Regions from separate parts of the Oceanobacillus picturae genome, predicted to be linked through region 1. Evidence: riboswitches for the same ligand, from Rfam matches in the RefSeq annotation. Region 1 holds a riboswitch; the other holds the start of a gene.

Region 1 (5,299 bases):
AGGATTTATCTATGCTGCACCAAAGTCCTGGAATGCCTTTAGTTATTGAAGATGATGTAACAGTGGGGCATCAGGTCACCCTACACTCTGCAATCGTTAGAGAAAAAGCATTAATTGGAATGGGATCCATCATTCTGGATGGTGCAGAAATTGGTACAGGTGCATTTATCGGTGCTGGAAGCCTTGTCCCTCCAGGCAAGAAAATCCCCCCCAATACGCTAGCGCTTGGGAGACCTGCCAAAGTAATACGGAACTTAACGGAAGAGGACCTCGCAGAAATGGATCGAATTCGAAAATCATATGTGGAAAAAGGGAAATATTACAAAGCACATACCACCCTTTAGAGAAAGCAATCTAATGAAGGTATACATAAAGCCGAACGGATTTCGAAAAAATAGATGGTTCCCTAAAAGGTACCTCATCATTTCCGATGTCCGTTCGGCTTTTATACTTGATCTTTTTCTACTTATTCTCCATCAATGCTTTTAATTCTACAACTTTATCTGTCTTTTCCCAAGGGAAGAGGATATCTGTTCTTCCGAAATGACCATATGCTGCCGTGTTCTTAAAGATAGGTTTCTGTAGATCAAGCATACGGATAATTCCAGCTGGACGTAAATCAAACAGTTTGCGTATTGCATGCACTAACGCTTCTTCAGACACTTTTCCTGTTCCGAATGTGTTTACTGCAATTGAAACAGGTTCAGCTACACCAATAGCATAGGCTAGTTGTACCTCACAAGTCTTGGCAAGTTCTGCAGCTACTATGTTTTTCGCAACATAACGTGCAGCATAAGCAGCGGATCGATCCACTTTCGTTGAATCCTTCCCACTAAATGCTCCACCACCATGACGAGCATATCCCCCATACGTGTCCACAATTATTTTTCTACCAGTTAACCCAGCATCTCCTTGTGGTCCACCAATTACAAAACGGCCTGTTGGGTTAATAAAATACTTCGTTGCTTCATCCAAAAGATTCTCTGGTACGACTGGACGAATAACATGTTCAATTAAATCCTTCTCGATTTGCTCTGTTGTAATATCTTGATGATGCTGTGTAGAAATAACAATCGTATCTACCTTTACTGGTTGATCTTGTTCATCATATTCAACAGTTACCTGCGTTTTCCCATCTGGACGCAAGTAATCTAATACCTTTTCTTTTCTTACATCAGCCAAACGCTTCGCCAATTTGTGTGCAAGTGAAATAGGTAATGGCATGAGTTCCTCCGTTTCGTCGCAAGCAAAACCAAACATAAGTCCTTGGTCCCCTGCTCCAATAGAAGCAATCTCTTCATCACTCATTTTTCCTTGGCGTGACTCTAGTGCCTCGTCAACACCTCCGGCAATATCAGCAGATTGTTCATCAATTGCAGTCAATACGGCACATGTATCTGCATCAAAGCCATACTTTGCACGTGTATACCCAATTTCTTTAATCGTTTTTCTTACAATAGCCGGAATGTCTACATACGTACTTGTAGAAATCTCCCCCGCTACGAGCACCAAACCTGTTGTAACGGTTGTTTCACAAGCAACACGCGCATATGGGTCCTTCTTTAAAATTTCATCTAGAATTGCATCTGAAATTTGATCAGATATTTTATCAGGATGCCCTTCTGTTACCGATTCTGAAGTAAATAAACGACGATTAGCAGCCATAGTGCTTAATCCTCCTTTTGGTTTCTGTTACGGATCTCTGTTCATCAAGTTTTGCTATTTCATAACAAAGGTTTTTATTACAAGAAAAGCGCAGAACGCCCGTTTAGAAACGTAGTGACTGGAGTAACTCAACTGAGATAAAGGAATTACGGTAAGCTTGCGAACCGATAATGACTTATCGTAGGGAGAGTAGCGAAGTTGCATAGTTTCTGGGCGATCGGAGCTAGACATCTTTGCAATTTTTTTATAAAAAAAGCCCTTCCTTCAGTAATGAGGAAAGGATTATCAGCCTTTCGCTCTTATTGTTCAAGGAAATTTCCTTGCACCAGGTTAGCACCTTTTCACCGATGTGATGGTTGCTGGGTTTCATCGGGGCTGTCCCTCCACCTACTCTGAATAAGAGAGTATCCGCTCGAAATTTAGCTTATCGAATGAGAACTGACATGTCAACTATTTTTGGTTCGTAACAAGGTTTGCGAAAATTTCATATGATTAGATTAGATATTTAGTATGGACTATTTAGTCAAATGTGTTATACTAATAATCACATTAAAGCAACGTAATACAACACATTACCAAAGGTAGGTGCAGTGAAGTGAAAATGGTAGAAAAAAATCCGTGTACTGAATTAGAGCAGCATACTCCAATCCTGGAGAATGAATCTGTCCCACGACTTATCGAGATAATCTTAGCAAAAATGGAAGCAGTTCTAACTTCCACAGGTGCGATTAGAGCTACCACTGGTAAATATACCGGCCGCTCTCCAAAAGACAAATTTATTGTTCGTGACGCAGTTAGTGAGACTAAGATCGATTGGGGTCAAGTCAACCAATCAATTGATGAGGATGCATTTGAAAAATTATACAAAAAAACAACGGAATACTTGAAAAAGCAGAAAGAAATATATAGATTTAAAGGATTTGCTGGGGCAGATGAAGGCTCTCGCCTGCCGATCCAAGTAGTTTCCGAATATGCTTGGCACAGCTTGTTTGCAAGGCAGCTTTTCATTACACCAACAGAGGAAGAGCTCGCCAACCACCAAGCAGAATTCACTGTCCTATCTGCACCGGGGTGTTTTGCAGATCCTAATACTGAAAGTACTAATTCGGAAACGTTTGTTGTTATTTCGTTTAAAAAGCGAGTCATTCTAATTGGGGGAACAGAATATGCGGGCGAAATAAAGAAATCAATTTTTTCCGTGATGAATTATCTGTTACCACAACGAGATATTCTTCCCATGCATTGTTCTGCCAATGTTGGAGATGAGGGAGATGTCGCTTTGTTTTTTGGGTTATCTGGAACAGGCAAAACAACCCTATCCGCTGACCCTGACAGAAAATTAGTCGGGGATGATGAACATGGATGGAGTAATAATGGTATATTCAATATAGAGGGCGGTTGTTATGCTAAATGCATTAATCTCTCAGAAGAAAAAGAACCACAAATATATAATGCCATACGATTTGGTTCCGTTTTGGAAAATGTCATGCTTGATTGTGAGAATGATACACCAGACTATTCCAATACGTTCCTAACGGAAAACACACGGGCTGCTTATCCTATTGAACATATGGAAAACGTTATGGTCCCAAGTATTGCAGGCCATCCAAATACCATTATCTTTCTAACTGCAGATGCCTCTGGGACCCTGCCGCCGATTAGTAAATTAACGAATGAACAGGCGATGTATCACTTTCTCAGTGGTTACACGAGCAAACTTGCTGGAACTGAACGAGGAGTGACTAAACCCCAAGCAACATTCTCGGCCTGCTTTGGTTCTCCATTCTTGCCGCTCCCCCCTTCTGTCTATGCAGAAATGCTTGGCGAAAAGATTGAGGAGCATTCGGCGACTGTATTCTTGATAAATACTGGCTGGACTGGCGGCTCATACGGTAATGGTGGCGAACGTATTAAATTATCCTACACAAGAGCAATGGTATATGCAGCGCTGAAAGGCGAATTAAATAAAACAAAAACTATTCTTGATGAAATATTCGGATTAGAGATTCCATACCATGTTCCAGGTGTACCTGAGCAGCTCTTAGTTCCTGCCAATACATGGGCAAACATTGCAGATTATCAAAAAGCAGCGGAGGAACTTGCAATGAAGTTCCACAGAAATTTTGAAAAGTTCACAGAAGCTAGTAATGCGATTAAGCAAGCTGGACCTAATTACCGAAATAACATGTAACTATTATTTTTATGAAAGATTTTTATATGATTTTTTCAGCGGCCTCAAAAAAGAGGCCGTTTTTTTATGCACATAAGTCTTAGGCCTTCACACATTTTAGGCGAACGCATAAAATGTTTTTGACATACCTATCTACTTAAACTAAGGGGGGTCAAATAAAATGAAAAAGTTAATTAAAATGACGCTGATAGTAGCTTTATTGCCACTCATTTTGCTCGGATGCAACCAAAGCAGCACTTCCTCCATAAAGCTTACTGAAGTAACTCGGTCCTTGTTTTATGCACCACAATACGTCGCGTTGGAAAAGGGTTATTTTGAAGAGGAAGGGTTGGATGTAGAACTACAGACGACATGGGGCGGCGATAAAACCATGACGGCACTTCTTTCCGACGGAGCTGATATTGCATTGGTCGGTTCGGAAACATCCATTTATGTATACGCACAAAACTCAAAGGACCCGGTAATCAACTTTGCTCAGTTAACACAGACAGATGGCACATTTCTTGTGGCGAAAGAACCAAAACCTGACTTCGTGTGGGAAGATTTAAAGGGTAGTACATTTTTAGGGCAACGAAAAGGCGGTATGCCTCAAATGGTTGGTGAATTTGTGCTAAAGAATCATGGCATTGATCCCAAAAATGATTTAGATCTTCAGCAGAACATTGATTTTGCTAACATACCTGGTGCCTTCGTTTCAGGAGATGCAGAGTATGTTCAATTATTTGAACCGACAGCAAGCACATTCGAAAAAGAAGGCAATGGACATATTGTAGCCTCTTTTGGAGAAGAATCCGGTAATGTACCATACACCGTCTTTATGACCAAGCAAAGCTACCTTGATGAAAATGAGGAAGAAGTACAAAAATTCACTCGTGCTGTTTACAAAGCACAGCAGTGGGTTGAAGAAAATAGCGCAGAGGAAATTGCCAGTGTTATAAAGCCTTATTTCGAGGATACAGAACTTGATTTATTAGCATCCTCTATTGAGAGATACAAGGGGCAGCAATCTTTTGCTACAAATCCAATACTTGATAAAGAAGAATGGGATAACTTGAAAGCTATTATGGAGGAAGCAGGAGAACTTCCAGCTGATATTCCATATGAAGATCTAGTAAACACAACCATTGCAGAAGAAATTATCAATGATTAGGGAGGATGGTCAAATGTCATTTCTCACATTAGATCATGTAACCCACCATTATTTTTCAGCAAGTAGTTATACGAAAGCTTTAAAGGATATCTCTCTTTCCATTAAACAAGGGGAATTCGTCGCGTTACTTGGTCCTAGCGGTTGCGGAAAATCAACGCTTCTTTCCATTATAGCAGGAATTGTAGAGCATACTTCAGGGCATGTTTTTCTCGAGAACACGCCAATAAAGCCGACGGATAAAGCTATTGGTTATATGCTCCAACAAGATTACTTGTTTCCTTGGAAGACTATTC
Region 2 (5,299 bases), 610 kb from region 1:
AATTCCAATCATCCCACCAATTAATAGGGCAACAATTGCAATATCTTCCATATTCATGATTCCCTGTGAAATAGCTTGAATGAAACTAGATAACGTATATGAACCATCTATTAAGCCAATAATCCCAGCGAAAACGATGCCGCCAATTAATACGACTAAGACATTAACGCCAGCTAAGGCGGCAATGAGTACCGCTATATAAGGTAAAACCTTCACGAAATCAAACGCGTAATCGCCAATGGTATCGATTTCGGCTCCAGCGGTCACGATCCATAAAAGAATCGCGGTTACAATTGCGCCAGGTAGAACAATGAAAAAGTTGGTTTTAAATTTATCACTCATTTTTGTTTTCTGGGTCCGGACAGCTGCGATGGTGGTATCGGAAATCATGGATAGATTATCACCAAACATTGCGCCACCTATAACCGTTCCCATCGCAAGCGCTATTGGTATGCCTGTTTGCTCCGCGATCCCAATGCCAATTGGTGCTAGCGCGGCCACGGTACCCATGGATGTTCCCATTGATACAGAGATGAAGCATCCTACAATAAAGAGTCCAACCATTAATAGATTAGGAGGAATAACGGATAATCCCAAGTTTACGGTGGAATCTACAGCCCCCATGTCCCTAGCTGTTTGAGCGAATGCCCCGGCCATTACAAAAATTACCGCCATTAAGATAATATTCGGATGTCCTGCGCCTTTCGTAAAGATATCAATCTTGCTAGATAGCTTTTCTTTTCGGTTCATGGCGAGAGCAAAAGCCGCCGCAATAATAATCGCAACGTTTAATGGCATATTGGAGAAGTCTCCAGAAATAACGCCAGTGCCAATAAATAGTAATACAAAGATAAGTAACGGAAGTAGTGCAAGTGCATTTCCTTTTTTCGCATTAGCCATCAAAATATCCTCCTTCATTTTGATTTTTTAGTGGGTAAGCATGTAACAAGAGATTAGTTCATGGTCATCCCACCCGTAACATTGATTCCTTGGCCAGTCATGTAATCGGAGTAGGTGGATGCAAGAAAAACAACGACATTCGCGATGTCAGATGGTACAGCAGTTCTACCCAAGGGAACTTGTGAATTATCTTCATGTTTAATATCTTCAGCTTGAAGACCGCGTAGGTGGCCGCCAATCACTCTTTCTGATTGTTTCATCGTTGTTTCCACGATTCCTGGGCAAACGGCATTCACATTAATATTGTCTTTGGCTAGTTCTAGTGCAGCCACTTTTGTCATCCCTAGTACCGCGTGTTTTGAAGCAACATAACTACCCATTAGTTGGTAGCCGTTTTTCCCAGCTTGTGAGGCAATGTTAATGATTTTTCCACCTTGGCCTTGAGCTTGTAGTTGTTTCGCAACAGATTGCATGCAAAGGTAGACCCCTTTAGCATTCACATCGATTGTTTTATCCCAGTCTTGCTCTTTTATATCAACAAAATAGTCCATCGTGGAAATCCCCGCATTATTGACTAAAATGTCTACTCTGCCGAAATGATCAATAACCGAAGCAACCACCGTGGTTACTTGCTCCGGATTGGACACATCGGCCTGAACATGAAACGTATTAGCTGTTGTTTCATCATGTGTCTCAGCCATATCTACAACCGCAACTTTTGCCCCGCAATCTAAAAATGCCTCCACAATCGCCTTTCCAATACCATGTGCACCACCCGTGACAATGGCCACTTTATTGGTTAAATCCATCGTATACATAAAAAACATACTCCTTTCCTGTTGCCCTGCTGTACATTTAGTTTGCGAAAGTAAAATGCAAACAAAAAAGGCCTCTTCTATAGCAAGAAGAGACCTTAAACGTCAACGTTAAAATACTCTTCTTATCTTCAAGCGTTACGCTTCTGGAATTGGCACATTACTCTAAAAGAGCTGCTGCCGAGGTATCGTAGGGCCAGTCCCTCCACCTCTCTGGATAAGAAAATTCGTGATATGTAATTTGTAGATTAAAGATACAGTAAAATGAAATTACCGTCAAGTGATTTTTTTGATAATTAAGAAATAGAGAGGTGATGTTTTGGGTTTGTGGTCATTAAAGAGGGGGGAGGATTTTTATAAGAAGAGCAACGCCCCTTAGTCAGCGTTGCTCTTCATTCATTATAAGTCCTCGTATTTATCTTTTCCTCACTGGAATCCAGACTTCACTATAGGCATAATCCGCTTTCTGTTCATCCATTTTAGTAAACGAAAAGGTAGGGGCAGGGATCACTTCATAATCGGAAGAGGGGAGCCATTCTGAATAGGTCTTTGCCATGGTTTCTTGCAGTGTTGATGGGAATGGACCTTCATTAGGAAAGATCGCCCATGTACAGGCATCCACGGTTACTTTATCTAATTGACCACTGACGTTATCTTCCGTTGTTAATACACCGATCAAGTGCGTTAAATCGCCTTCCTCTTTCAGAAATTGAGCATCTGCATCATAGGAAGCATTCACGATCTCATATGGTTCTAAATTTTGCAGAGAATGCATTTCCTCTTTTTGTTCATCTGTTATATTCTTCGCAAGCTCGACAATCGCGTTATTCACTCCTTCGAATTGCATTGGCACACGTTTACTTACACCAACTAAATTAAATGTTGGCTTATCTTCTATTCTAAATTCCATTGTAGTTCCTCCTTGTACTGTTATGACAAATGTGAACTTCGGAAACGTTTTGCTTACTCCTCTTTTCATTACTTCTGAGGGTAGAAAACCGTTCCATTTTTTAAATGCTCTGCTAAAGCCGTCCACTGACTGATATCCATATTTGAAAGCAACATCTGTTACTTTTTCTCCTCGCAACAAGTCCTTATTTGCCTCTGATAGTCTTCTGTTTTTTATATATTCATTTAGTGTCATTCCGGATAGGTAAAAAAATATTTTTCTAAAGTGATAATCGGAAACCCCGGCATATTCAGAAATAGTTTCAAGCGACAAATCATCCGTTAACCGTTCTTCAATATATTCAATGACTTGGTTTAATTCCTTTAACACGTTATCCCTCCTTTCTGTTAATCCCGGTGCCACCGTCCGTAAGACTCCAACTCCAAAACATGGAGGGGGAGTAAAACGGACGCTAACATCCCGATTCGTTCAACTAACAATCATTGGGGAAGAACGATAATCCCCACTGATTGAAGTTTCACTTTATATGATAGCAAAGAAATATTTTAAATACTCGACATGTTTAGGGTGATAAATATCGGTTTGATTGCCCTTTTTCATACCATTTCATAAAAAGATCACATTTTGAATTCAATTAATCAAATATAATTAGTATTGTATATTACTTAATCTATGGAATGAGGAAATAGCCTATTTGCCATACGGTTCCAATTTACGGTGGAACCGTATGTAAAACTCCTACTGATATAAGTTTCACTTTATATTACTCGACAGATTCATTAGGTTACTCGACCTTCAGTACAACTTTGCACAATACGATGTGGTTCATTTGGTCTTATTATGTAGGCTATATTTTAATAAAATATAGGTATAGAACATACTACTTATGAACTATTGATTAGGGGGATAAAGATGGATCAACGTAGTATGGCAGTATTAAATCAGTTACTGATTCAAGATTCATACATTACCATCCAAGAACTTGCAACCTTGTTAAATGTATCACGGCGCACGATTTATAGTGACCTTGACAAAATAAATAATTGGCTTAATGACCATCAATTAGAAGAGGTCAAGCAAGTGAGAGGGCAAGGCATATATATCGATGAACAAACTAAAAAAGATATTACTGCCAAACATTCTTCATCAAGAGCGACGTACTACGAATTCTCTCCTGTAGAAAGAAGGGCTTGGATTTATATACATGTTGTTGGGGAGAAAAAGGCTTACTTTTTAGAGGATATCAGACAAATTTTTGAAGTAAGTCGAAATACAGTCCTAGATGATATTAAGAAGCTTAAAGAAGAAATGAAAACGAACCAGTTATATTTTTATTCTGATCGTAAGACTGGGTACTCGATAAAAGGAAATGAAAACGATATCAGAAGGCTGTTGATCTATTATCTATCTTTGGTTACACCAAAAGAAAGCTGGTACAGCATTTTGTGTAATCTACAAAATTCTTCTATCAACATAGAAGACCAGGCTTTTAGACCATATTTAAGCTTTGATCTCTCATTGGTGCATCTACTAAGGCAATTATTACAGAAGCATGAGCAGCGTTTTAGGGTGGAGTTTACTGATGAAGTTTTTAATAATATTGTCGTTTGGTTTCACTTTTTCTTAAAGCGAATAGAGCAAGGGAAATTTGTTGAGGTAGATGTAGTTGAGAAGGAAGTAATAAAAACAACTGATGAATACACAGGCGTTAAGTCCCTTTGTAACCGCTTATCCGACTCGTTAAAAACGGAAATGCCGTCTGATGAAATTTATTATTTTGCCAAGTACCTCCTTAGTGCAAAGGTTAACTATAATTTTAGGCCACAAATGGAAAGTGAGGAGATGAAAGCACTTCTTCAGGTGGTAGAAAAGATGGTCTCCTCTTTTCAGTTACATGCTGCAATTGAATTCCAAGAACCAGAGCAGATGATCCAGAATTTGCTACTACACTTAAAGCCTGCGTACTACAGGATTAAATACGGAATTGAAGTAGAAAATGTTTTACGGGATTCGGTTAGCCAAAATTATTTTGAGGTCTTCCATCTAACAAAGAAAGTAGTCCATCATTTTGAAGATTTGATTGGTGAACCCATTAGTGAAAATGAAATTGCATATATTACGATTCACTTTGGAGGATGGCTTCGTAAGGAAGGGGTGATGCTTGAACAAACTAGGAAGAGAATGCTTATTGTTTGTACGAATGGGCTGGGTACATCGAGGCTGTTAGAAAGTCAACTTGAGGGGCTTTTCACTGACGTAGAAACGGTAGGGGTAACCTCCTTAAGAGAGTATGAAAAAATGGATCTACATGTCGACTTTATTGTGTCGACCATCCAGCTCACCGAAAGAGGAATCCCAGTCTTTGTTGTGAATCCTGTATTGGATAATAAAGACAAAGAGCAGCTATTGAAAAAAGTAAACAGTTTGTTTGATCGTACATCAAGAAAACAAGTTTACTCTGTAGAAACAGTCCTGGATATTGTTCAAAGATACGCTACTATCGAGGATAATGAATCCTTATCTAAGGAGCTTCGAAGGTATTTCCAAGCACCTCTTAATGTAGAAAATGAAATTAAGAAACCGAATTTAAATGAACTTTTACCACCAGAAAGAATCTTGATGAAGAAGCAAGTAGAAGGCTGGGAAAAGGCAATAAAGGTTGCAGCTGAACCTT

Evidence for each region. A riboswitch is a leader RNA that binds a small molecule or an ion and turns the genes downstream of it on or off. The one in region 1 is predicted to bind S-adenosylmethionine.
Region 2: it holds a riboswitch for S-adenosylmethionine, as region 1 does, so the genes downstream of both, BN988_RS10145 (SDR family NAD(P)-dependent oxidoreductase) here and metK (methionine adenosyltransferase) in region 1, are expected to answer to the same signal.

The regions. Positions count from the first base shown of each region.
Region 1 covers NZ_CCAX010000001.1:1,411,024-1,416,322, forward strand. Annotated here, with positions in the region: gene BN988_RS07145 (gamma carbonic anhydrase) at 1-344, shown strand, start outside; gene metK (methionine adenosyltransferase) at 463-1,665, opposite strand; SAM riboswitch class I at 1,962-2,068, opposite strand; gene pckA (phosphoenolpyruvate carboxykinase (ATP)) at 2,267-3,856, shown strand; gene BN988_RS07160 (ABC transporter substrate-binding protein) at 4,017-5,006, shown strand; gene BN988_RS07165 (ABC transporter ATP-binding protein) at 5,020-5,299, shown strand, end outside.
Region 2 covers NZ_CCAX010000001.1:2,020,345-2,025,643, reverse strand. Annotated here, with positions in the region: gene BN988_RS10150 (Na+/H+ antiporter NhaC family protein) at 1-900, opposite strand, end outside; gene BN988_RS10145 (SDR family NAD(P)-dependent oxidoreductase) at 954-1,718, opposite strand; SAM riboswitch class I at 1,838-1,939, opposite strand; gene BN988_RS10140 (AraC family transcriptional regulator) at 2,131-2,994, opposite strand; gene BN988_RS10135 (BglG family transcription antiterminator) at 3,538-5,299, shown strand, end outside.